DNA from 4 places in the Thioalkalivibrio sp. ALMg3 genome. Region 1 is predicted to be linked to each of the others. Evidence: predicted binding sites of a transcription regulator. Region 1 holds the regulator's gene; each other region holds the start of a gene.
What was found. Region 1 encodes FliA, which starts transcription of late flagellar genes. Its sites were predicted from a motif close to GCTAAAGTTNNNNNNNNNNCNGCCGATA; they were not measured.
Positions count from the first base shown of each region.

Region 2: F622_RS0108885 (methyl-accepting chemotaxis protein) is a predicted target of FliA. The motif match lies at 4,277-4,304, and genes of this name have one in related genera.
Region 3: F622_RS0101815 (putative motility protein) is a predicted target of FliA. The motif match lies at 3,849-3,876, and genes of this name have one in related genera.
Region 4: flgM (flagellar biosynthesis anti-sigma factor FlgM) is a predicted target of FliA. The motif match lies at 3,532-3,559, and genes of this name have one in related genera.

Region 1 is NZ_KB906220.1:106,683-112,719, reverse strand. Features, by position in the region: gene F622_RS0102670 (chemotaxis protein CheA) at 1-1,285, opposite strand, end outside; gene F622_RS0102665 (protein phosphatase CheZ) at 1,330-2,106, opposite strand; gene cheY (chemotaxis response regulator CheY) at 2,202-2,582, opposite strand; gene F622_RS0102655 (RNA polymerase sigma factor FliA) at 2,624-3,391, opposite strand; gene F622_RS0102650 (MinD/ParA family protein) at 3,388-4,212, opposite strand; partial or broken gene flhF (flagellar biosynthesis protein FlhF) at 4,381-5,473, opposite strand; gene flhA (flagellar biosynthesis protein FlhA) at 5,517-6,037, opposite strand, start outside.
Region 2 is NZ_KB906225.1:135,990-142,026, reverse strand. Features, by position in the region: gene F622_RS0108895 (glutathione S-transferase N-terminal domain-containing protein) at 329-766, shown strand; gene F622_RS0108890 (amidohydrolase family protein) at 796-1,629, shown strand; gene F622_RS0108885 (methyl-accepting chemotaxis protein) at 2,301-4,211, opposite strand; gene F622_RS0108880 (DASS family sodium-coupled anion symporter) at 4,373-5,881, opposite strand.
Region 3 is NZ_KB906219.1:369,313-375,349, reverse strand. Features, by position in the region: gene F622_RS0101840 (glycosyltransferase family 4 protein) at 1-148, opposite strand, end outside; gene F622_RS0101835 (6-carboxytetrahydropterin synthase) at 154-552, opposite strand; gene F622_RS0101830 (zinc-binding alcohol dehydrogenase) at 591-1,601, opposite strand; gene F622_RS0101825 (CDP-alcohol phosphatidyltransferase family protein) at 1,739-2,518, shown strand; gene F622_RS0101820 (YceI family protein) at 2,511-3,149, shown strand; gene F622_RS0101815 (putative motility protein) at 3,571-3,783, opposite strand; gene F622_RS0101810 (class I SAM-dependent methyltransferase) at 4,052-4,675, opposite strand; gene folE (GTP cyclohydrolase I FolE) at 4,959-5,612, opposite strand; gene F622_RS0101800 (DUF3429 family protein) at 5,637-6,037, opposite strand, start outside.
Region 4 is NZ_KB906226.1:65,357-71,393, reverse strand. Features, by position in the region: gene pheT (phenylalanine--tRNA ligase subunit beta) at 1-834, shown strand, start outside; gene F622_RS0109220 (integration host factor subunit alpha) at 838-1,137, shown strand; gene F622_RS0109215 (MerR family transcriptional regulator) at 1,121-1,477, shown strand; tRNA gene F622_RS0109210 (tRNA-Pro) at 1,721-1,797, shown strand; gene F622_RS0109205 (flagellar brake protein) at 1,881-2,597, opposite strand; gene F622_RS0109200 (flagella synthesis protein FlgN) at 2,680-3,165, opposite strand; gene flgM (flagellar biosynthesis anti-sigma factor FlgM) at 3,181-3,495, opposite strand; gene flgA (flagellar basal body P-ring formation chaperone FlgA) at 3,635-4,312, opposite strand; gene F622_RS0109185 (chemotaxis protein CheV) at 4,835-5,773, shown strand; gene F622_RS0109180 (protein-glutamate O-methyltransferase CheR) at 5,978-6,037, shown strand, end outside.

The DNA of each region.
Region 1 (6,037 bases):
CGCCGAGCACGACCGTACCCTTGCGCGACTTGCCCGCCGCCTCGCGCACATCGGGCGTCTCGATGCCATGGTCCACAGCATTCCGCACCAGATGCACCAGCGGATCGGACAGGGCCTCGACCAGATTCTTGTCGAGGTCGGTTTCCTCGCCGAAGATCTCCAGCTCGATCTCCTTGCCCAGATTCCGCGACAGATCGCGGATCACTCGAGGGAAGCGATTGAAGACCTTCTTCACCGGCTGCATGCGGGTCTTCATCACCGAGGTCTGCAGGTCGGAGGTCACCAGTGCCAGCGAACTGATCGCCTTGCCCAGTTCGTCGTCGACATGCTGCGAACGCAGCATGCTCAGCCGGTTTCGTACCAGAACCAGCTCGCCCACCAGGTTCATGATCTCGTCCAGGCGCTCGGTATCCACACGCACGGAGGTCTCGCCCTGCGGAGCCGAGCGCCCACCGGCCTCGGCCCCGCCGGCGCGGGCACTACCGCCGCCCTGCCCACCGGCAGCCGCCGGTTCCGGCGTTACCGCTTTTTCCGGCTCGGGCGCCACGGCCGCGGGCTCGGTCGGCAGTGGATCCGCAGGGGCGTCCGCAGCCGGTTCGGGCGATGCCGGACCTCCGCCCTTGGCCTGCAACTCGTCCAGCAAATTCTCGAACTCGTCGTCGCTGATCAGATCACCGCCCGAGTCTTCGCTGGCCCCGGCGTCGCCCGGCACGGCCGCGTCCACGGGTGCCGGGGCCCCGTCACCATGCAACGTATCCAGCAGGGCCTCGAACTCGTCGTCCGTGATCTCCTCCCCACCGCCCACCATGGCGTCGCCGGGGGCCGAGGCCTGTGGCTCGGGGACGGGCTCCGGTTCAGGCGCGGGCGGCGCCCCGGCGGTATCTCCGGCGACATCTTCGTTTTTTGCCATGCGCCGCAGGTCCTCGACCACCGCGGCATCGGCGGGGGTCGGGTCCACTCCGGAACGCAGATCCCCGAACATGACGTTCAGGGAGTCCAGCACGCGGAGCATGGTGTCCATCAGATGGCTATCGGCACGGCGTTCGCCGTTGCGCAGCAGATTGAAGACGTCCTCGGCGTGATGACACACCGTCACCAGCGCATCCAGGCTCAAGAACCCGGCGCCCCCCTTGATGGTGTGGAAGCTTCGAAAGACCGCATTCAACAGATCCCGGTCGTCCGGGTTCTGTTCCAGGTCGATGAGTTGCTCGTTGAGCCCCTCCAGCAGTTCCCCGGCCTCGATCAGGAAGTCCTGAAGGATCTCGTCATTGGGGTCGATGGCCATTCAGTCTCTCCGGTCCCGTGGCGCCAGTCGTATGGGGGGCACTGCTAGAAGCCCAGGCTTGATAGCAGATCGTCCACCTCGTCCTGTCCTTGAACGACATCTGCGCTGGAATCTTGAGTCTTGGGCACACTGGGGCCGTGACCCTTGCGGTCCGCCTCGCGGTCTTCTTCGCCACGATCCAGGGACGCCTCGGCCGCTTCGACCTGCTCCATGCGCCCGCTGGAGAGCCGAATCAGGGTAACGAGGTTCTCTTCGAGGTCAGTCACCAACTGGATCACCCGGCGAATCACCTGGCCGGTAATGTCCTGATAACTTTGTGCCATCAGCACCTCGGAGAGCAGCCGCCGCAACTCCTCGGCGTCCTCGCCCGCCTGCCCGAAGAAGCTGTCCAGCTCACGCGCGAAATCGCGGAATTCGTCCACCGAGAGCTGCCGGTTGCGAAACCGCGTCCATTTGGCGGTCAAGTCGGCCGCCTGCTGGCTGAACGACTCGGCGATCGGCAGGCTCGACTCGATGGCGCCCATCGTGGCGTGCGCGGCCTGCTCGGTCATGGTGACCACGTAGTTCAGGCGTTCCTTCGCATCCGGGATCTCCGCCTGCGTCAGCTCCACCAGACGCGAGTCCCCACGGAAACTCTGCAAGGCCTCGTGAAGGTCGCGCGTCAGCTTGCCCAGTTCATCGAAGAGCTCGCGGTCGTAAGGACGCGCAAGATCCTGCACCAGCGCGCGCGCCGCCGCGTCGTCGCCCGCCTCGAGCGTCTGCACCAGTTGTCGGGCCAGCTCGAGCTGGCCGTCGCGTGGGGGGTGTTCCTGTTCAGTCATGAGGAGCCTCTTGCTGGTACGGCGCCGAAGGAGCCGGGTCACGCCCACCCGCGCAAGCGAGACGGACGTCGTCCGTATTCACCACCGGGCGATCCTTAGCCCTGTGCTTCAATACGTTCGAAGATCTTGTCGATCTTTTCCTTCAGCGTTTCGGCGGTAAACGGCTTGACCACATAACCGTTCACACCCGCCTCCGCGGCCTCCACGATCTGGTCGCGCTTGGCCTCGGCCGTCACCATCAGCACCGGCATCGACTTCAGGTTGGCATCCGCCCGGACGGCCTTCAGCAGGTCGATGCCCGGCATGTTGGGCATGTTCCAGTCGGTAATCAGGAAGTCGAAATCACCATTTTGCAGCATCGGCAGCGCGGTGCTGCCGTCGTCGGCTTCCTGCGTATTATTGAAGCCAAGATCGCGCAAGAGGTTCTTGATAATGCGCCGCATCGTGGAAAAATCGTCCACGATGAGAATTTTCATTCCCTTGTCCACACGTCACTCCGGGATTCGTAAGGTGAGTTTTAGAATAACTGCAAAGCCGCGCCGTCTTCGAGCCACGACCCCATGCGCGCGCGCAGCCGAATGACCGCCTGGCTGCGAATCTGGCTCACGCGCGACTCGGTCACGCCCAGAACAGCCCCGATCTCGCGCAGATTCAGTTCTTCGGTGTAATACAGCGAAAGCACCAGGCGTTCGCGTTCAGGCAGATCCCCAAGGGCCTCGGCCAACTCCTCGCGAAACTCGCCAGCCTCAAGGCTACGCGACGGCGAGACTTCCTGCCCCTCGATCACGCGATCGGCCCCGTCATCCCCGCCACCCAGATCGTCCAGTGCAAACAGATGGGCCCCGGCGTGGTCCTTGAGCATGTCGTAATAGTCATCGATAGGCACGTCCAGCTCGGCCGCCACCTCGCTCCCACGCGCCGCACGCCCCTCGCGGGCCTCGACACTCTGGATCGCGGCGGCAATACGCCGGCTGTTGCGATGCACCGAACGTGGCGTCCAGTCACTGCGACGCAACTCGTCGATCATCGCGCCGCGGATGCGGATTCCGGCGTAGGTGGCAAAGGTCGCCCCCTGCCCGCCCTCGAACTGCCGCGCCGCCTCCAGCAGACCGATCATGCCGGCCTGGATCAGGTCATCGACCTGGACCGAGGCCGGTAGACGGGCCATCAGGTGGTGCGCAATGCGATGCACCAGTTCAACGTGATCGGCAATCAGCTTCTCGTGTCCACCGGTCGCGGTGGACGTCGCCTGGTAGCCGGAAAGGCGATTACGCGTCGTCATCATGCGCTCTGCAGCATTCGTTCCACGAAGAACCCGACGCCCCCGTGGTCACCCCCACCGACTGGCCAGCGATCCACCGTGTGTGCCAGGTCGGCAAACGCCTTGCCAGCCGGACTGCCGGGATACTGCTGAACCACCGGCGCCCTTTTCTGCACGGCCTTGCGCAGATGTTCGTCCATGGGGATATAGCCGGCCAGGTCCAGGACCACCTCCGGCAGGTACTTGCCGCAGACGGTATTGAGTTTCTGCATCAGCCGCTCCGCCCCCTCGCGTCCGCTGACCATGTTCGTGACCATGCGGAAACGCCGCAGGCCGTGGTCACGGTGCAGCACCTTGATCAAGGCATAGGCATCGGTAATCGAAGCCGGCTCGTCGCAGACCACCACCAGGGTCTCCTGTACCGCCCGGCAGAACGAAGTCACCGACTCCTGCAGGCCTGCGGCGGTGTCCACGATCAGGACATCCAGCGGCCTGCGGTAGGCGCTGAAGGCATGGATCAGCCCTGCGTGCTCCGCCGGCGTGAGGTTCGCCATCGCCGCGATACCGGAGGCCGACGGGACCACCTTCACCCCGTCCGGCCCCTGGACCAGGACATCGTCCAGGCTGTCCACCGCGCCGGTCACCAGATCATGCAGGGTGCGCTCCGGGCGCATCCCGAGCAACAGGTCCACGTTGGCCAGGCCCAGATCCGCATCGAACAGCATCACCTCGCGGCCCAACCGGGCCAGGCCGACCGCCAGATTGACCGACACGTTGGTCTTCCCGACCCCGCCCTTGCCCGACGCGACCGCAATGACCTTCAACGGCTTGTTAGTGCGTGGCATAACGCCCCTTTCCAACCGGCTGAATCAGTTCCAGTGTTGCCGGCTCGGTCCCCTGCGCCGGGCGCAGCGGCGCGCGCGAGCGTCGCGGCGGTTCCATTTCGGCCAGCCGTTCGGCAGCCCAGGTCTCACGGGCATTGCCACCCGCCCGCGCGCCCTCCGCGTCGTCGTCCAGCGCCAGGCGGGTCAGATACCCCGTATCAACCCGGTGAAAATCCTCGGCGATGCGCTGGCCATCGCTCACGAACCCAAGTCCCAGGTGCTGATCCAGCAGGACCGACAGGACCTCGCCCAGCTGTTCTGCCTCGTCCAGCTTGGTCAGCACCAGCGCCGAGGGATCCGCCTTGCGAAACGCGTCCAGCACCCGCCGCAACGTACTGCCCTGGGTCGTGGCCGACACGACCAACCAGCTCTCGGCGCGGATATCCGGCGGCAGATGCGCGAACAGCGACTCCTCCTCCACCGTGCGCGGCGCCTGCCCAGCAGTATCCACCAGGATCAGGTGGCCATCGTCCACGCGCCGCGCCAGATCGCGCAGTTCGCGCGCATTCTGCAACACGCGCACCGAGATCCCCGCCATCTGGGCGAAGGCTTGCAACTGCCGTGTTGCACCGATGCGCTGGCTATCGAGGGTCACCAGCGTAACCGAATCCGGTCCCATCCGACGGATCTGGCGCAACGCGATCCGTGCCAGCGTGGTGGTCTTGCCGACACCGGTCGGACCCACCATCGCCAGCAGCCCACCCTCGTCCAGGATCGCCGGGCGATGCGTGGCAATCGCGCCCGAAAGCCGCGCGCGGAGACGCTCCCAAGCCTGCTCGGGGGAGCTGTCATCGAGGATGCTGCCCGCCAGGCTGCGCGCCAGCGATTCACTAAAGCCGCGGTCGATCAGGCGGACCTTGCATTCTGCCGCCAGCGGATGACGGGCCGCCCAGCGAGCCTCGTCACTCTCCGCATACTGACGCGTCATCAGGCTGCGCAGGTCACGCAACTCCTGGCGCATCGCGGTGAGCTCGGGATCGGCCGGCCAGGAAGGGGCCGCCGAATTCGGGGCGCGGTCGGCAGTACGCGCCTCGCGGGCCGGCTTTGCAGCCTCCGGCTCGCGCACCGGCTCCGAGGACTCGCCATCCTCCAGGGCGGCGACCACCTCCAACCAGCCATCCACCCGGCGACTGGAGAGGATCACGGCATCCTCTCCCTGTTGTTCGCGCACCTGACGCATGGCGTCGCGCATGTCCCGGGCCCGATATCGTCTGACATTCATGCTTTGATCTCCTGCGCCGCTCGCGCGGCGGAACCCCTATGTCTCATGCGGACTGCTTCGCCGTTTCTTCCTGACCGACCGTGGCCACTACCCGAATCCGCCGGTTGTCGGGGATCTCGGTAAACGCCAGGACGGTCAGGCTGCGAACCGCGCCGCGCAACCAGCCGGCAATCCAGGAACGGATCTCCGGTGCCACCACCAGGATCGCCGCTTGACCGGCTGTCTCCTGGCGGCGCGCCGCGTCCGCAACCGAACGCTGCAACCGTTCCGCCAGCCCGGGCTCCAGTCCAACCGTGCCACCCGAGCTGCCCTGCAGGGACTTATGCAAGAGCTGTTCCAGCGATGGGTCCAGGGCAATCAGTGGCAGCTCATCCTCCGGTCCCACAAGGTCCTGGACGATGGAGCGCGCCAGCGCGACGCGCACCGCTGCGGTCAAAGTGCCGGGATCCTGACTCTTCACCCCGTCGTCTGCCAGGGTTTCGGCGATCGTGCGCAGGTCGCGGATCGAGACCTGCTCGGCCAGCAGGTTCTGCAACACCTTCAGCACGATCGAAAGCGACAGCG
Region 2 (6,037 bases), on a different contig from region 1:
CGTTGGGGCTGGAACGGCGTGTGGAGATCCCGGCTCTCCGCTGCGCTACGGCCGGGATGACGGGGAGGGGGCACTACGACCGGGATCACAATCAGGGTGAGCTCCGCCCGGGATGACAGGGCAGGGGTAAGGGCCCCGGGAGGGTGACACTCCCAGGAAGGCCTGGATCAAAGTGGCCCGGGGTGGGCCATGCACGTCCCCAAATGGGTCCCGCCACTGGCTGACGATCGTTGCTAATCAGGAGCGCTCTTGGGTTTGAGGGCGAAACTAACGCCTCCATCGCTCGAGATGCTGTAACGGTGTCGGGCTCCTGTGGCATCCTTTCGCCATGAGATTCCTGATTCGCACCTTCTTCCGTGGCGTCCGCCTGATTCTGACCCCGTTCATGCTGATCGGTGAGCGCGTCTCGCGCCCACGCGGCATCGAACGGGACCCGGCCGAGCAAGCCCGAATCGACGAACAGACGCAACGCCTTGCCCTGTATCACTTCCCGGCGTGCCCGTTCTGCATCAAGGCCCGCCGCGCGATGCAGCGCCTGTCGCTGGATATCGAACTGCGCAACGCCCAGGCCACCGGCCCCTGGCGCGAGGAACTGCAGAACGAGGGCGGCCGCCTGCAGGTGCCCTGCCTGCGAATCGAGGAAGAAGACGGCTCGGTGCGCTGGCTGTACGAATCCGATGCCATCATCCGCTACCTGCGCGAGCGCTTCGATCCGGCACAGACGACCGATCCGACCCCTGCGCCCAACAGTCCGCCGCGTTCCTGATGTCGAATCGGCTTCCGAAGGGTCTGCCCATGCACCATCGCCTCCACCGTTCCCTGCTCGGCGCCACGCTCGGGCTGGCCCTGCCCTTCACCGTCGCCAGCGCCGAGCCGCCGATCTTCGATGCCCACCTGCACTATCGCCCGGCGGTGGCCGAAACCTTTGGCATCAGCGACGTGGGCCGCACCCTGGCCTCCAATGACGTGCGCAGCGCCATCGTCATGTCGACCGAAGGCGGCTTGATTCGTCGCCTGCAAGCGGGCTCGGATACCCGCATCGTGCCGTTTCTGGAAGTCTCCCACCGCCTGGGCAAGAAGATGGACTGGATGCACGTCGAGGACCTGGGCGCCCGCATTGCCGACATGCTGGACGAATCCGACGTGGCCTGGCGCGGGCTGGGCGAGTTTCACATCCTGGCAGACGACCGCTTCGGACCCGGCTTCGAACAGTTGCTGGACCTGGCCGTCGCCCGCGATCTGACCATCATGATCCACGGCGACCCCGCCGTGATCGACCATGCCTACGCCACCCACCCCGAGGTCCGCATCCTCTGGGCCCACGCCGGCAGCTACGCCTACCCGCCCCTGGTGCAGGACTACCTCGAGCGCCACCCGCGCATGAACATGGACCTGTCCATGCGCAACCCGCGAATCAACCCCGGTGGTCAGATCGACGACGACTGGTTCGAGCTGTTCCTCACCCATCCGGATCGCTTCATGATCGGCGTGGACACCTTCACCACCACGCGCTGGGAACAGTACACCCACCTGAAAGACGAGACCCGCGCCTGGCTCGACCAGCTGCCCGACAACGTCGCCCGCGCCATTGCCTTCGAAAACGGCGAACGCCTCTTTCCCGCTCAGTAAGGGCCTTTATTCACCACGAAGGCCACAAGGCACGACGACGAGCAAAAGGCCTGAACCACAGAGGTCACAGAGCACGGCAAGGACAGTGACGAAAGATCACGATCGGATCGTGATCTGACGTCGCACGGCCATCATCCGACCTTTTCCGTCCCAGCCCTTCCCCCAGTCCTCTGTGTCCTCCGTGGTCCAATCGCCCTCCTGATTAGCAACGATCGTCAGCCAGTGGCGGGGCCCATTTGGGGAGGTGCATGGCCCGCCCCGGGCCACTTTGATCCAGGCCTTCCTGGGAGTGTCACCCTCCCGGGGCGCTTACCCCTGCCCTGCCATCCCGGGCGGAGCTCACCCTGATTGTGATCCCGGTCGTAGTGCCTCCTCCCCGTCATCCCGGCCGTAGCGCAGCGGAGAGCCGGGATCTCCACACGCCGTTCTAGCCCCAACGTACGGGTCACTCATACCGTGGAGATCCCGGATAACCGCTGCGCGGTTTCCGGGATGACGATGTAGGAGGCGCCTGGAGACCCGGGCCCGCACGGGCCTTGAGCCTGGCTGACGCTCGTTGCTAATCAGGATCGCCCTTGACCTGGCTTCTTCGTCTGCCCTTTTCCCCACACGCATGAAAAAGCCCGCGCTCCCCGAACAGAGAGGCGGGCTCGACACCATCGGGTCGTGTATCAGACCTTGAACTGACCCACGCGCTCTTGCTGCTGGGAGGCGAGCTTGGACAGCTCCTCCGAGGCATTGCGGATCTGCTCGGAGCCCGCCGCGGTCTGGTCAAGCACCTCGGTGATGTTGGCCACGTTGCGGTTGATCTCCTCGGCCACGGTGGACTGCTCCTCGGCGGCGCTGGCGATCTGCGTGTTCATGTCGCTGATGCGGGTCACCGACTGGGTAATCGCGTTCAGCGATTCGCCGGCGAGGTTCACCTGCTCGACACTCTCGTGGGCCTTGGAACGCCCATCTTCCATCGCCTGCACCGCCTCGCGCGTACCGCTCTGGACCCGCTCGATCATCTGCTGGATCTCGTGCGTCGAATCCTGCGTCCGGCTGGCCAGGGTACGCACCTCGTCGGCCACCACGGCGAAGCCGCGGCCCTGCTCGCCAGCGCGGGCCGCCTCGATCGCGGCATTCAGCGCCAGCAGGTTGGTCTGGTCGGCAATATCGCCGATCACCTCGAGGACCTTGTTGATCTGCTCGGCATCCTGCGACAGGCGGGTGACGACCTCGGCCGCATTGTCGACCTGCCTGGACAGGCCGTTGATCGCGGTGACCGTCTTCTGCACCACCTGCTGACCGGCCACGGCGTCCTGGTCCGTGGCCTGGGCGGCCGCCGCCGCATCCGCGGCATTGCGGGCGACTTCCTGCACGGTGGCGGTCATCTCGTTCATCGCGGTGGCGACCTGGTCGGTCTCCGCCTTCTGGCGGCGCACCTGCTCGTTGGTCTCCTCGCTGGTCGCGGACAGCTCGTTGGACGCGGCAGCGACCTGATCGGAACCCGCCGCCACTTGCTGGATCAACACGCGAATCTTCTCGACAAAGCGGTTGAACACCACCGCCAGATCGCCCAGCTCGTTCCGGCCGGACACCTCCAACTGACGCGTCAGGTCACCCTCGCCACTGGCGATGTCGTCCAGACGCTCCACCGTCTGGCACAGCGGGCGCACGATGCTGCGGGTCAGGAACCAGGCCAGCAGCGCGCCCAGAACCACCGCAATCACGCCGACCATGACCACCGTGCCGGTGGCGTTGCGGGTCATGGTCACGTAGGCGCTGCGGTCCACCATCAGTTCCAGCACACCCACCGCATCGCCGGAGAAATCGCGCACCGGCCGGGCGATCACCGCCATCGGCTCGCCCTGGTAAGTTACGTTGCGCACCAGGCGCTCGCCCTGGAGCACTTCGCGCATCTCGGCCGCATTGAAAGTCGCTTCGCCTTCGATGGTCCCGCCAAAGCGGTTGAACCGCCCCTCATCGCGCAGGTAGAGCGCGACCGGTGCACCCAGTTCCTCGGTGAACTGCTCGAAGAAGGGGTCGCCGAAGGACAGCCCGAACTCCACCGAACCCACGTGCTCTCCGTTGTGAGCGATGGGGACCACGCCGCGGATACCCAGGCCGGCCACGCCCTCTTCCAGGCCCGAGATCGGGGCGCGGCGGTCGTTGGTGTCGACGACCGTCTGGCGAAAACCGGACAGGTCATCGCCATAACGATCCGGGCGATGCACGCGCAGGAAGGAGGTCGCCGGCGGCGTGTGGAACTGATACTGGCGCACGCCGTAATCGGCGCTCAGGGACTCGAAACTCGGAACGGTCAGTGCGGCCAACCGATCGCGATCCCCATTGGCCATGGCCTCCTGCACATCCGGGATGCGCGCCACGGTCTCCGCCATCGCGGTCGCGCGCGCCGACTCCTGGTCCAGCCGATCCAGCAACTGGCCAGCCAAGTCGTTCAACTCCCGCTGCTCCGCCCTGTCCGCCATCGTACCCAGGGCATTCATCACCACGACCAGGGTCAGCACCACGGCGAGGACCACCACGCCGATGATGCCCACCATGAGCCGTACGCCAATTCGAATATTGTTGAACATGTCGGTGCGTCCTTCGGTCTGCCGGTCAGCGCCAGCTCGCAAAATAATGGGCCGTTCGTCCTCCCTAGCGGCGGCGAATCCTAGAACTTGAGCATGGAAGGCTTTTCATCCCCACAAGAACGTCGGGGACACGGCACTCACAGAACGAATCCGCGCCGCGGCTACACCAGCAGGGCCTCGGCGAAGACGTAGACCGCCAGGCTGATCAGCACCAGCGCCACCACGGAAAGCAGTGCCCCGCCCCGCACCATGTCCAGCACCTGCAGGCGGTTGCTGGCGAACACGATGGCATTCGGCGGGGTCGCCACTGGCAGCATGAAGGCCACGGAAGCGGCAAAGGCGACGGGTAGCGCCAGCATCAATACTGGCACGTCCATGCTCAGCGCAAACGCGGTGACCAGGGGTAGCAGCGTCGCGGCCGTGGCCGTATTGCTGGTTACGTGGCTCAGCGTCATGGTCAGCAACACCACCCCGGCCATGATCAGGATCAGCGGCCAGGTCTGCGCGATCACCAGGGCATCGGCCGCCAGCTCCGCCAGACCACTGGACTCGATGGCCGCCCCCAGGCTCAGGCCGCCTCCGACCAGCAGCAGCACGCCCCAGGGCAGTTCGCGGGTGTTGTCCCAGGCCAACAACCTGCGCTGCTCCATGGAACCCGAGGGGATCAGGAACAACAAGCCGGCGCCCAGGATCGCAATGCCGGCATCGGTCAGCGAGATGGGCAACCAGCCCTCCAGCAGCGGTCGTGTCAGCCAGGCGAGCGCGACCAGCACGAACACCGCCGCCACCCGCTTCTCTGCGGTCGACCAGCGCCCGACCGTGGCGCGCTGCTCGTCCAGCAGGGCGCGCAGGCCGTTCAGTTCGACCCGGTGCACCGGGAACACCCAGCGCGTCAGCAGCCACCACGCAAGGGCCAGGAGGATCGCCGCTAATGGAAGTCCCAGGGTCATCCACTCCAGAAACCCGATCTCCACCCCGTGTCGATCCCCGAGATAGGCCGCGGTCAGGGCGTTCGGCGGCGAGCCGATAATGGTCGCCATGCCCCCGATGTTCGCGGCAAAGGCGATCCCCAGCAGCAACGCCAGGGCCGGGCGCCGCGACTCCGCACTCGCCCCCGGACCCTGTGGCGATGCACCACGTTCAATCAGGCCCAGCACCGACAGTGCGATCGGCAGCATCAGCGCCGCGGTCGCGGTATTGCTGACCCACATGGACAACCCGGCCGTGGCCAGCATGAAGGCCCCGACCAGGGCGTGCAGACGATTCCCGGAACGGGCCACGATCGCGAGCGCCATGCGCCGGTGCAAATCCCAGCGTTGCACCGCCAAGGCGATCGCAAAGCCACCCATGAACAGGAAGATGATCGGGTTCGCGTAGGGCGCGGTCGCGTTCTCCATCGAGGTAATGTCGAGGACCGGGAGGATCGCGATCGGCAGCAGCGCCGTGACCGGCAGCGGCAACGCCTCGCTGATCCACCAGGTCGCCATGAACAGCGTCAGCCCCAGCACCCACCAAGCCGCCGGATCGAACCCCGTCGGCGCCGGCACCAGCAGGAACAGCACAAAGATCGCCGGGCCCAGCATCAGGCCGATCCGGGCGCGCCAGTCCACCGTCGAGCCCTTCGCCACCGCCGCTTCGCCTTCCTGCCCCGTCTCGTCGGTATCCGCCATGCGCCTCGTCTTGTGGGAAATCCGCCGGAGTGAAAACCAACCGGCGTCATCGGAAATTGCATCGCCCGGGCAACGTGACTATCGTTGACCCGTTATGCGTCGCTCCCGGTTCGGGTGCGCCGCCGCCTCAGTTTCTCACGACACCGTACAAGGAGT
Region 3 (6,037 bases), on a different contig from region 1:
GATTCGGCCCGGGGAATGCCCCCTCCAGCTCGCGCACCGTCACCGTCCAGCCGCGCTCCCTCAAGCCCGCGACCATGCGCGCATCGTAGCGATACCCGCCGGTGCGCTGCTCCAGCGACCCCGGCACCACCAAGCCGAGCTCACGCATTCGGCTCAGGGTGCCGCCTCGTAGCTGGCCCAGGCGACGTGCGACTCGTTCAGCGTCACGCACACCGCGTCCAGCTCGCGGGCCGATTCGCCCAGCTCGCCGGCATGGATGGCGCGCGCCACGCGCTGGTGCAGTTCATGGGCGAGGAATTCGGTGGTGGTGTTCTGGCCGCGAAAATCCTCACATTCGTCCAGATTCTGGTAGTTCAGGTCGCCCAGGAGGACCTTGACCACCTCGCTGGCGCGGCCGATATCCACCACCAGCCCGTCGGCATCCAGGGCCTGGCGGCGGAAGGTCACGTCGACCACGTAGGTCGCGCCGTGGAGCTTCTGGGCCGGGCCGAAGGTCTCGCCGGCAAAGCTGTGGGCGATCATGAAATGATCACGGACGTTCAGGCTGTACATCGGGCAATTCCCCGCAGGTCGCGTTAATCGGAAAAGGGTCAATAACGGATACGGTGGCACAGCGTGCGTTCGGCCTCGGGCCCGGAGACACGCTGCATCGCCGTCGGCAGGTCGGCGAACGCATCCTCGCCACTGATCAGGGCATCCAGCGCCGGATCGGTCAGCAGCGACAGCGCCAGCGCCAGGCGGCGGCGATAGTCCCAGCGCGCCGCGCGCTCCGGCGGGATGCGTCCGACCTGCGAGCTGCGCAACGTCAGCCGCCGCGAGTGAAAGGCCTCGCCCAGCGGCGCCGGCACCGGCTGATCGCCGTACCAGCTCATCTCCACCACCCGGGCCTCGACCCCGGCGAGGGCCAGCGCCTGCTCCAGCCCGGCCGGGTTGCCGCTGGCATGCACGACCCCGTCCAGGCCCTGGAGGTCCGGATTCGCTTGCGCCGCGTCCGGGGTGCAATGGCTCAACCCCAGCCGGGCCGCCACAGCCTCGCGCTGGGGGTTGGGGTCAATCAACGTCACCTCGGTGCCGGGGATCGCCCGCAGCAGCCAGGCCACCAGCAGCCCGACCACCCCCGCCCCGATTACGGCGATGCGATCCCCCGGACCGGAGTGCGCATCCCAGACCGCGTTGATCGCCGTCTCCATGTTGGCCGCCAGCACCGCGCGCTCCGCGGGCACCGCATCCGGGATCGGGACCACCGCGGCCGCGGGAACGACGTAGGCGCTCTGGTGCGGATACAGACAGAACACCCGCTGCCCCAGCGGCACACCCCCTTCGCCCCCCGCCTCGACCGTTCCGACGCTGATGTATCCGTACTTGACCGGCCCGGGGAACTCGCCCGCCTGGAACGGCGCGCGCATCGCCTGATGCTGGCTCGCGGGGACCCGGCCATGAAAGACCAGCGCCTCGGTCCCGCGACTGATCGCGGAAAACTGCGTGCGCACCCGCACCTCCCCCGACACCGGCTCCGCCAGTGCCTCCGGACGCAGTTCGCCCGTGCCGGGACGGACGACCCAGAAGGCCTGTTCGGGAGCCGGCGTGTTCACCGGAGGCACTGCAAGGTCGGCATGCAAGGCGGCGTCATCATCCGCGCAGTGTGGGCGAAGCGCATTCCAAGCGGCAACTCCCGGCGCGCGGCGTGGTCGCAAGGCAAGGCCCCGGAGACCTCCCACGGAGGGCTACAATCCCCCCCATGGAATCATCCACCGCCAAACGTCGCTCCGCGGCACGGATACGGACCGGTCTCCGCGTCTGGGCGGCCGACGGGCTCGTCGCCGGCCTGCTGGGCCTGGTCGTCACGGCGGCGCTGATGCTGCACGCCGAACTGGGACCGCACGCAATCCTCGGCTTTGTCGTGCTCTGGTTCGTGCTCGGCGCCCTGCTCGCCACCACCACCCCCCCGGACGGACTGGCCCGGGACGGGCGTGGCCCCGGCCCGGCCAACCGGGTCACGCTCCTGCGCGCCGCCCTGACCGCACCCCTGGGGGCCCTGGTATTCGTCCCCCCTGCCACGGGTGACCCATTGCTGGCCCTCTGGGTGATTGCGCTGGCGGGCCTGGCCCTGCTGCTGGACGGGCTCGACGGGGCCGTCGCGCGGCGAACCGACAGCGCCACCGCATTCGGGGCCCGCTTCGACATGGAACTGGACGCAGCGATGATCCTGGCTTTGTCCGTGCTCGCCTGGCAGATGACCGCAGTCGGCCCCTGGGTGATCCTGATCGGGCTGATGCGCTATGCCTTCGTGCTGGCCGCCCGCCCCTGGCCCTGGCTGGCCGGGGCGCTGCCACCCAGCCGCCGCCGCCAGACCGTCTGCGTGCTGCAGACCGTGGTGCTGCTTCTGGTGCTGATCCCCGGCCTGCCCGCCATTGCCGCCATCACCATCGCCCTGGCCGGGCTACTGGCCCTCGGCCTGTCCTTTGCCGTGGATATCCACTGGCTCTACCGCCACCGACCGGAGGTGTGTCATGACTGACGCCCGCAACCACCGCTTTTCCAGCCGCCTGCGCTCCGCGCTCCTGACCTGCCTGCTGACCGCGACCTTCGCCCTGCCCGCTGCCGCCCTGGCCGATGCCGACCGCTGGGTCATCGACCCCGACCACTTCGCAGTCGGTTTCCTGGTCGATCACGCCGGCTACGCCAAGGTCATGGGCATGTTCCTGGAGGCCGAGGGCGAGTTCACCTTCGACCCGGACTCGGGCGAGCTGGAGGGCGGCTTCTTCGTCGTGCAAACGGACAGCGTGTTCACCAACCACGCCGAGCGCGACGACCACCTGCGCAACGAGGACTTCCTGCACGTCGAGGCGTACCCGGAGATGCGCTTCACCGCCACGCGCTACCAGCCCACCGGCGACAACACCGGGCGCCTGAGCGGCGGCCTGGAGCTGCTGGGCGAGACCCGCACCATCCATCTCGACGTGACCATCAACAAGGTCGGGCGCTACCCGTTCCCGCTGGGTGGCCTGTTCGGCCGCCCGTACGTGCTGGGGGCGTCGATGCGTGGCAGCTTCGATCGTTCCGATTTCGGCATGACCTACGGCCTGACCCGCGACATCGTTGGCGACGAGGTCGAACTGATGATCGAGTTCGAGGCGCAGCGGCAGTAACGGACGGCCGCCTGAATGGGTTCACCACGAAGCACTCAAAAAGACGAAGGAAACACCGGGGCGTGTAACCACAGAGGGCACCCAAGGCACGGTGCATGGCAGGCTCCCGGCCTGCCGCGCAGGGCGCGACGGCTCTGGATGGAAGACCGCGTGATCGCGGGGTACGGGGGCATCCGGACGCAGCGGATCCGACACCCGGGACTAGAACACTTCCGCGTCATCCCGGCCGTAGCGCAGAGCCGGGATCTCCAGCCCATGACACCCACGCCGCCGCGCACCCCCGCGAGATCCCGGATCACCGCTTCGCGGTTTCCGGGACGACGCGGGTCGAGATCGCTCCCGAGTGCGATTCGATGGCAAAACGAAAAGGCCCCGGGCAGTAACGCGCCGGGGCCTTGCAGGGCGAAAGGACTGGGGGGCGTCAGGCGGTCGTGTTGATGTTGGTGCCCACGTTTGCCGGCAGACCCTGTGTGGCGGCCTGCATCTCGCCAATGTCGGGCAGTGCCTCCAGCATCGACTGAGCGGCCATCTCCTGCGACTCCATCGCCTTCTTCTGCAGGGCCACATCTTTCTGCATGGCCAGCTGCTGCTGGCTTTGCTGGGTGGCCATTGCGGCAATCGCGCTTGCGTCCATCCTGGTACTCCCGAACTCTGAATGTACAGGCCCTCCTGCGCTCAGGACGACGGACCTGCCCCCGGTGACGGCCGCATCCCGCAAGACTTGAGCCTCCATGCACGATTTTTTCGCACGCGGGAGAATGCTCAACGCACAACCCCATGAACGGCGATCAGCACCGGAACTCCCTTCCCTGCTCCGTGCCCTCTAGGTCCGCTGTGGTGCAAGCCGCCCTTAGCCTTCTTCGAGCCTTCGTGCACTTCGTGGCGAACAAGGCTCTTGACCTTCAATTCCCTGCGTTGCGTCCGGCAGGACCTTCGGGCGCTCGGCAGACCCGCGCGGCAAAGCGCCGCATCACGCCACGGGCCACGCGATCCTCGGGTTCAATGCAGAACCCGGCCTGTTCCACCGCAGCCTCGGTGTCGCGATTCGGATGGCAACCGCCGGTGACGCAGGTCCAGGCCGGCTGCACCCGGTCCTGCGCCCGTCCCAGCAGCGGGCGGGTGTGGCGCACATGCTCCAGCATGCGCAGCGCGCCGCCGTCCGCCAGCACCCGGCGCACCTCGCCCAGGGCCCGCGGCGGGTCCTGGACGCTGCAGAAAACCAGACCGGAGACCACGCTATCGAACACCCCATCCGCAAATGGCAGCGCCTCGGCCTTCGCCACCACCAGCGGGACCGTCGGCGCACGGCGTCGCGCCCACCGCAGCGCGGCCAGGTCCGGATCCATGCCGATCACTTGCGTCGGATCCGCGTACAGCGGCAGATCGCGCCCGGTCCCGCAGCCGACCTCCAGCACCCGGCCTTCGGCGCCCTCGACCAGGCGCCGTCGCCAGCGGCGCAGCCCCAGACGATCGGCACCGGCCATCAGGCCGTCATACAGCCAGGGGATCTGTTCAAGACCGCGCATCGCGACTCCGTGGGTGCCAGGGGGGGGGGGGAGAAATGTGACGCATGCCACATTCTTTCGGCGGGTGGCAGGAACCTGTTTCCACAGTCCCTGTCCACTTATACAAGTTGCGGAAATCATCGGCTCGTGGCAACGGCAGCCGGTGATCCGCCGTTCGGACGCAAACCCTCCATCACACGGGTGTCCGAATGATCTTTGGCCCGGCGTCTTCGCCGGGCCATTTTTTTGCGTGGCCGCTCCGACCGGTACAGGCTGACGCGTTCGCGCCAGCACAGCGTCTCCCTCAGTTGCCGGTACGGCCGATCAGATTGAGGAATTCGCGCCGGGTGCGCCCGTCCTCGCGGAAGGCGCCCAGCATCACCGAGGTCGCCATCGAGGAGTGCTGCTTCTCCACCCCGCGCATGGTCATGCACATGTGCTTGGCATCCACCACCACGCCAACCCCCTTGGCCCCCGTCACCTGCATCAGCGCCTCGGCAATCTCGCGGGTCAGGCTCTCCTGGATCTGCAGCCGCGCGGCGAACATGTCCACGATGCGGGCAATCTTCGACAGGCCGATCACCTTGCCATCCGGCAGGTAGGCGACATGCACCTTGCCGATAATCGGCAGCAGGTGATGCTCGCACAGGGAGTACAGCTCGATATCGCGCAGCAGGACCATCTCGTCGTTATCGGACGAGAACAGCGCATCATTCACGATGGTGTCCAGGTCCTGCTGGTAGCCACGCGTCAGATACTGCATGGCCTTGGCCGCGCGCATCGGCGTGTCCCGCAGGCCCTCGCGTTGCGGATTCTCGCCGAGCCCGGCGAGAATCTCGCGGTAGTGCTCGGCGAGTTGTTCCGGGGCGGCCAGCGGCTGGCCCGAGGCAGGGGTGGCCGTCGGCTCGTCGGCCATGCGGGCATCTGCGTTCATCGATGGTTCCTTGTTCTCGTTCATTCTCGCGTTCTTCCTCTTTCCTGCTCAGGCCGCGATGGTGACCGCGAGGCCGGAGGCCAGGGCCAGCATCGCGCCCACGGTCAGCACCAGGCGCAGACCGAGATAGCCACGGGGCAATGCCCGCCGCTGCAGGCTCAGCCGGTCCACCCACCACACCCCAAGAAACAGCACGGCCAGCGTCATCAAGGCCTGCGGCAGCGGCTGCAGCACCGCCAGCCAGGCCAGGACGGACGGCACCACCGCCCACACCGGCGCCGAAAGCGGATCCACCCGGTGCTGCCGATCCGCCAGATAGATTCCCCAGTGGACCGCCCCCAGGAACGACAGGATCACCGCACCATAGAGCGCCAGGGCCTCCAGCGCGAAAACCTGCCATTCGGGCTGGGCCATCCAGGCCCCGATGCCGAAGAACGCGAAGGGTAGCA
Region 4 (6,037 bases), on a different contig from region 1:
TTCAGCTTTATCGCTCGCGAGGCCGCCAGTGCGTTCTACCCGGACGTCGAACCCCTGGCGTTGGCGAACCCCATTTCGTCCGATCTGGCGGTGATGCGCCCGGGACTGTGGCCTGGGTTGGTGACCACCGCCGCCTACAACCAGGCGCGCCAGCAATCGGACCTGCGCCTGTTCGAGCATGGCCTGCGCTTTGTTCCGGATGCGTCCGGTCTGCGGCAGGAGCCGCGACTGGCCGGCCTGCTCGGTGGGAGGGTGGCTCCGGAGGCCTGGGAAGGCGAGGCGAAGAAGGTCGATTTCTTCGACGCCAAGGGCACCGTGGAAGGCCTGTGCGAACGCGTCGCCGGCGCGCTCGGCTTTCGCGCAGACCGTCATCCGGCGCTGCATGACGGGCAATCCGCACGGGTACTGGTCGACGGGCAGCCGATCGGCTGGGTCGGGCGCCTGCACCCGGCGTTGTGCGAGCGCTTCGACGTGGAGCCGGTCTACCTGTTCGATCTGGACGCGACTGCCGTGGTGCAAGCCCCGGTGGCGCAGTTCTCGCCGTTGTCGCCGTACCCGTCCATCCGTCGGGATCTGGCGCTGGTGGTGGCCGAGTCGGTGGCGGCGGGCGATGTGCTGGCGGCCATCGACGGGCTTGGCCTGGAGATCCTTCAGGATGTTCGCCTGTTCGATGTGTACCAGGGCAAAGGCTTGAATCCGGACGAAAAAAGCCTGGCTTTGGGCTTGATTTTACGGGCTTTTGATCGCACCCTAGGCGAACAGGACGTGGCTGGCGTCACCGACGCGGTGGTGCAGCATCTCCAGGCCCGGTTCAACGCAACCTTGAGACAATAGCCGATGGCAGCTGTAACCAAGGCGGATCTCGCCGCCGCGCTAAACGAGGAACTGGGTCTCAACAAGCGCGAGGCCAAGGAATTCGTCGAGATGTTCTTCGAGGAGATGCGGCAGTCGCTGGAGACCGGCGAGGGCGTGAAGCTTTCCGGGTTCGGGAATTTCATCCTGCGCGACAAGAACCAGCGGCCAGGGCGCAATCCGAAGACGGGCGAAGAGATTCCGGTCTCCGCGCGTCGTGTGGTGACCTTCCGGCCGGGACAGAAACTGCGCGAGCGGGTAGAGAGCTATGCTGGAGGCGAGTAACCACCAGGAACTGCCCGCCATCCCGGGCAAGCGCTACTTCACCATCGGCGAAGTCGCGGAGCTGTGCCAGGTCAAGCCGCATGTGCTGCGGTACTGGGAGCAGGAATTCCCGATGCTGGAGCCGGTCAAGCGGCGCGGCAACCGCCGCTACTACCAGCGTCAGGACGTGATCCTGATCCGTCAGATTCGCGCATTGCTGTACGAAGAGGGCTACACCATCAATGGTGCCCGTCAGAAGCTCTCCGGCGATGAGGCCAAGGGTGATCGTCAGCAGGCCCAGCAGATCATCCAGGACACCATCTCCGAGCTCGAGTCGGTTCTGCGCGTTCTGCGCGCCTGAGGCTCCCTAGGGGACGCCCAGACGTCGTATTGATGCGATTCGCTGCGCTCGTCGCATCCTGCGGTGTCCTTCTGAACCCAACTCCAGTTCGAAATTTCCGCTCTGTAGGATGCGACGAGCGCAGCGAGTCGCATCAATGCGCCATTCTCGGTGTACGTGGCACGAATGGTCCGCACGGATCTCGCAGCAATGGGGTGGCCGATGCTTTCGTGAAGGCGGGGAATCGGATATAGTTCGCGGCTTCGGGGCGTGGCGCAGTCTGGTAGCGCATCTGCATGGGGTGCAGAGGGTCGCAGGTTCAAATCCTGCCGTCCCGACCAAACAGGAACGATCAAAAAAGGCCGCTTCAAGCGGCCTTTTTTGTGTTCGGGGTTGCAGGTTGCGGCGTCGCCTGGGCTCAGGCTCAATCCATCGAGCGGCGGCGTGCCTCGCGCTGGTAATGGAGCAGGGCGATGTTGGTCTGGCGTTCCATCCACTGGGTCATGCCGACGATCTCGAAGCCCGCAAACTCGAAGCCATCACGTGTGCTGCGGCGACGGTTGGCCAGACGCAGGTTCCCGGAAAGGCGTTCCCTGACATCGGGGAGCAAGAGGTTCTCGAAGGCCAGGTTCGCCTGCTCCTCAAGCGCATCCAGGAGGGTGGTGGGCAGCTCGATGCACATGCCCTGGGCAGAGAGGTCGGCAACCTCGCCGATCACGGGATCCCTCCAGGCCTTCGCATGGAGTTCGATCTGAGGGCGCTGTGCCATCGGAATGTGCACGCGGAACGTTTCGCGGCGTTGCAGGTAGTGCAAAGTCTCCGGATAGGTGCAGACGTAGAGCGCGCCTTTTTGCTCCTGCTCGATGCGTGTTACGTGCGTGCCGAATCGCACTGCGACCCCGCGCAGCGCCGCGAATACGCGCAAGTCCATGCCGGCCTGAACCTGCTGGTGCGCCCGAGGCGGGGTCAGCTCGTCGAGAAAGAGTTCCTTGGCGGCTGGGTCCAGACGGACCAGGGCCGAGGTGTACAGGGGGCCGTCGGTATCCACGCGAACGCTCACGACGGTGAGCTTGTGGTCGAGGTCCTTGAGGATGCCGGCAATCCGGTCCGGCTTGTCGACGGTATAGTCGGTGTCGTCCATGCGTCCGAAGTGTTAGGAAAGTGTGAGGACGCAAGGTACTGGTGGATGCCGCGAAAAGCCAGCCTCCACCAGGACCGGGCTCTCAGGCCTGGGTGATCTGGCGTCCGCCGCGGCTTCCGGGGCGGGCGCGGCCATACGGGTCGTAGGTGGCCGCGGGGCCGGTTTCCTCGCCGCGGAGGATCTGCATGGAGAGTTCCACGCGCTGGCGGTCACGGTCGATCAGGCGCGCATTGCCCTGATTCAGAGTGTCGCAGCGTTCGATGGACTGGCGCAGGGCTTGCCACAGGTCGTTCAGTACTACGCCATCGTCCATCTTCGAGAACAGGCGCGCGACGCCCTCGGGGCTGAAGGCCTCGCCGGCGGCCTCGACCAGGCCTTGCTGGTTGCGGGTCTCGGTTTCCAGCTCATGCAGCAGGGTCTGCTTGCCGGTCACCACGTCCTGCAGCGTATCGGGTTGGCGCGCTTCGACTGCGCGCGTCTCCTGTAGCAGGCTCTCTTCCAGCTGATGAGCCAGCCGGATTGAGGTCTCGAGCGAGCGTTGCAGTTTGTGGTGCGCGTCGGCATTCATGGGCGATAGACCGGGTTAGCGCAGCAGGCTTTCGAGGTCGATCATGCGATCGGCCAGCTGCTGGTTGTCCACCGGATAATTGCCGCTGGAGATCGCCTCGCGCAGTTCGGCAACGCGGGCGGCGTCGAAGGGTGCGGTGTCACCCGCGCCGGCCGCGGCATTCATCGCCTGGGCGGCCCCGGTGAGCGTGACCGAATCATTGTTTGGCGCCGATGCGTTACCGGAGGCCGGGGCACGGCTCGCCGTGTTGCCGGACTCGTCGCGACCCTTTACCCCGGGATTCTGGCTGTCGGGGCGCAGGCTGTTCGTGTTGAGGCCCTTGATATCCATGATGCCTTCCTGTCGTTGTAACTGTGCTGCAATTGTTTACGGCCAGCGGTGCTGAAACTGTAGGCCTCGGGGGCGGAAAAGTGTAACGGGCTTCACAGTCCGCTTCGAAAATCATCGGCGTGCCTGGTGTGGCGAGGCCTCAAAGCGCTACCCGGATGTGGCCGGAGGCCTGGATTTCGCCTTCGACGACGCGCCCGGAGGATGCGTTCTTGACGCGGATTCGCTCGCCGAGCGTCCCGTTCTCCAGCGCTTCGCCCTGCATGCGGATGGCGATGGAGCCGTTCTCTGCCAGGATGGTAACCCGCTGGCCGCGACTGATGATCTCGCGCGGGCTCACGTGCTGGGTGCCGATGATCTGACCCGGGCGGATGCTGCGGCGGGTCTGTTGGCCGATCAGGGCATTCTTTTCCTCATGATAACTGCCGGCATGGCGCGAGGTCTCGATTCGCTGGAAACGCAGGTCGCCCGCCGAGAGGGTGTGCTGGCGCGGCAGGGTGCGGTTCGCAACCAGCACTTCGGCGTACCGTTCGACGGTTGCCGGCACGTATAACTGCCAGGTCACCGGGCCGGCACACTGGATATGGACAGCGGTGTTGCCGTCACGCCGCCCGCCGGGTGGGAAACGCGCTTCCAGGCCGTCCGTGCAGGGGACGAGGCGCAGACGCTTGTCGAGCTGGCCAATCTCGATGGAAACATCCTCCTCGCTATCGGTAACGCCCAGTTCCTGAATCAGGAACTGCTCGGCGGCGTGGCGGATGTCGTCAACCGGGTGCACTTCGGCCCGGACGCTGGTAGACAGCAGCACCAGGGTGAACAAGAGGGCGACTCCGGCAAGGAGACGCGGAAGGGTTCGCACGTTTGCGCTCGAGTCGATTGCGCTCGCTGGCGAGGCACCGGACCGGCCGCCTTTTTCCGGAACGAAGAGGGCCCCAACGCGAACGAGCGAACGGATCAGCGTCTCCCTGGAAGCGGAAGAAAATTCTGAAATGGGTCGGCGCTGGTTCATGTTGCGGTCCTGTTTGGTCCTGTCCTGCGCAGCCAGGTCGGTGCGGGCGTCGGACTGTGCGCGAATGGCTCGGGTTTGACGGATCTTGCGTCGTTGTCGAGCGAATCGCGTGCGGTTTCAGTACGCAAAAACATGCAGATGTCGTGCCAATGACTGATCATCCGGCGCCACGCGTGCATTCAAGGCCCGTCGCGGGCGGCCGTTATCACCATGAGGCGGCGCCAGCAGGCGCATGCGCGCGAATGCAAATGACAGGCCGGGGTTGCGCGGTGCACACTTGGCCTTTGAGGCCTGTCCGGTGCCTAGAGCAATCGGGGCAAGGAGAGCGGCACGATGAGTCAATTCATTGACGATGTGAATCAGCGAACCCAGTTGGTGGGGCAGAACCGCATGGAGCTGCTGCTGTTCCATCTGGGCGGGTCGCAGACCTTCGGGATCAATGTCTTCAAGGTCCGCGAGGTGATTCCGTCGCCACCGCTGCGTCAGATTCCCGGCTCCATGAGCGTGGTGCGCGGGGTGGCGTCGCTGCGTGGCGGTACCGTGCCGATCATTGACCTGGCGCGAGCGATGGGCCTGCGTGGCGCCGTCGGGGCGGTCGACAACGGGGAGCAGAAAGTGGTGGTCACCGAGTTCAATCGTTCGGTGCAGGGCTTCTGGGTGTCGGCGGTGGACCGCATCGTCAACGTGAACTGGCAAGACGTGAAGTCGCCCCCGCGCGGAACCGGACGCGAATCCTTCCTGGTGGCCGTCACGGAGATCGACAACAAGCTGGTCGAGATCATCGACGTCGAACGGGTGCTCTCCATCGTCAATCCGCTGCCCAGCGAGGTCTCGCCATCCATCCGCGAGAACGCCAGAGAGGCCAGCGGGCGCAAGGTCGTGATCGTCGATGACTCGGTGGTGGCGCGCAAGCAGATCGAGGGCGCGATCAAGGGCCTCGGTTTCGAATACGACGTCTTCAAGGATGGCCAGGAGGCACTGGATTTCCTTGAACAGAAGGCCGCGGAAGGGCCGGTGGGTGACCAGATCGAGATGGTGATCTCGGATATCGAGATGCCACGCATGGACGGCTACACCCTGACCGCGCGCATCCGGGACAACACCGCGCTGAAGGACCTGAAGGTGCTGCTGCACTCCTCGCTGAGCGGTGAGTTCAATACCGACATGGTCAAGCGCGCGGGCGCGGATGCCTTTCTCTCCAAGTTCAATCCCGATGAGCTGGCCAATGCCGTACTGGATCAGACCGGGCGCGAGAGTCAGCAGGCCGAATGAGCGGTCGGGCGGAACCGCGTTGCCGCCCGCCAAGCCCGGAGCGGCGATGGGTGGCCGGAAGTCGGTGTGTATGGTGCCATGCGCGCGACGCCGTATACTCGATCCGATCTTCGGGCTTACCCCGGTTTTCCGGCCAAGCGGCCCCGGTCAAGGATTCGTCATCAGGATGCCTAATCACGATGGACAGCGCTCAGGGATGACTCGGTGATCGATTCCCGCGACTACGAGGAGTTCTCCCGCTTCCTGCAGGACTGCTGCGGCTTG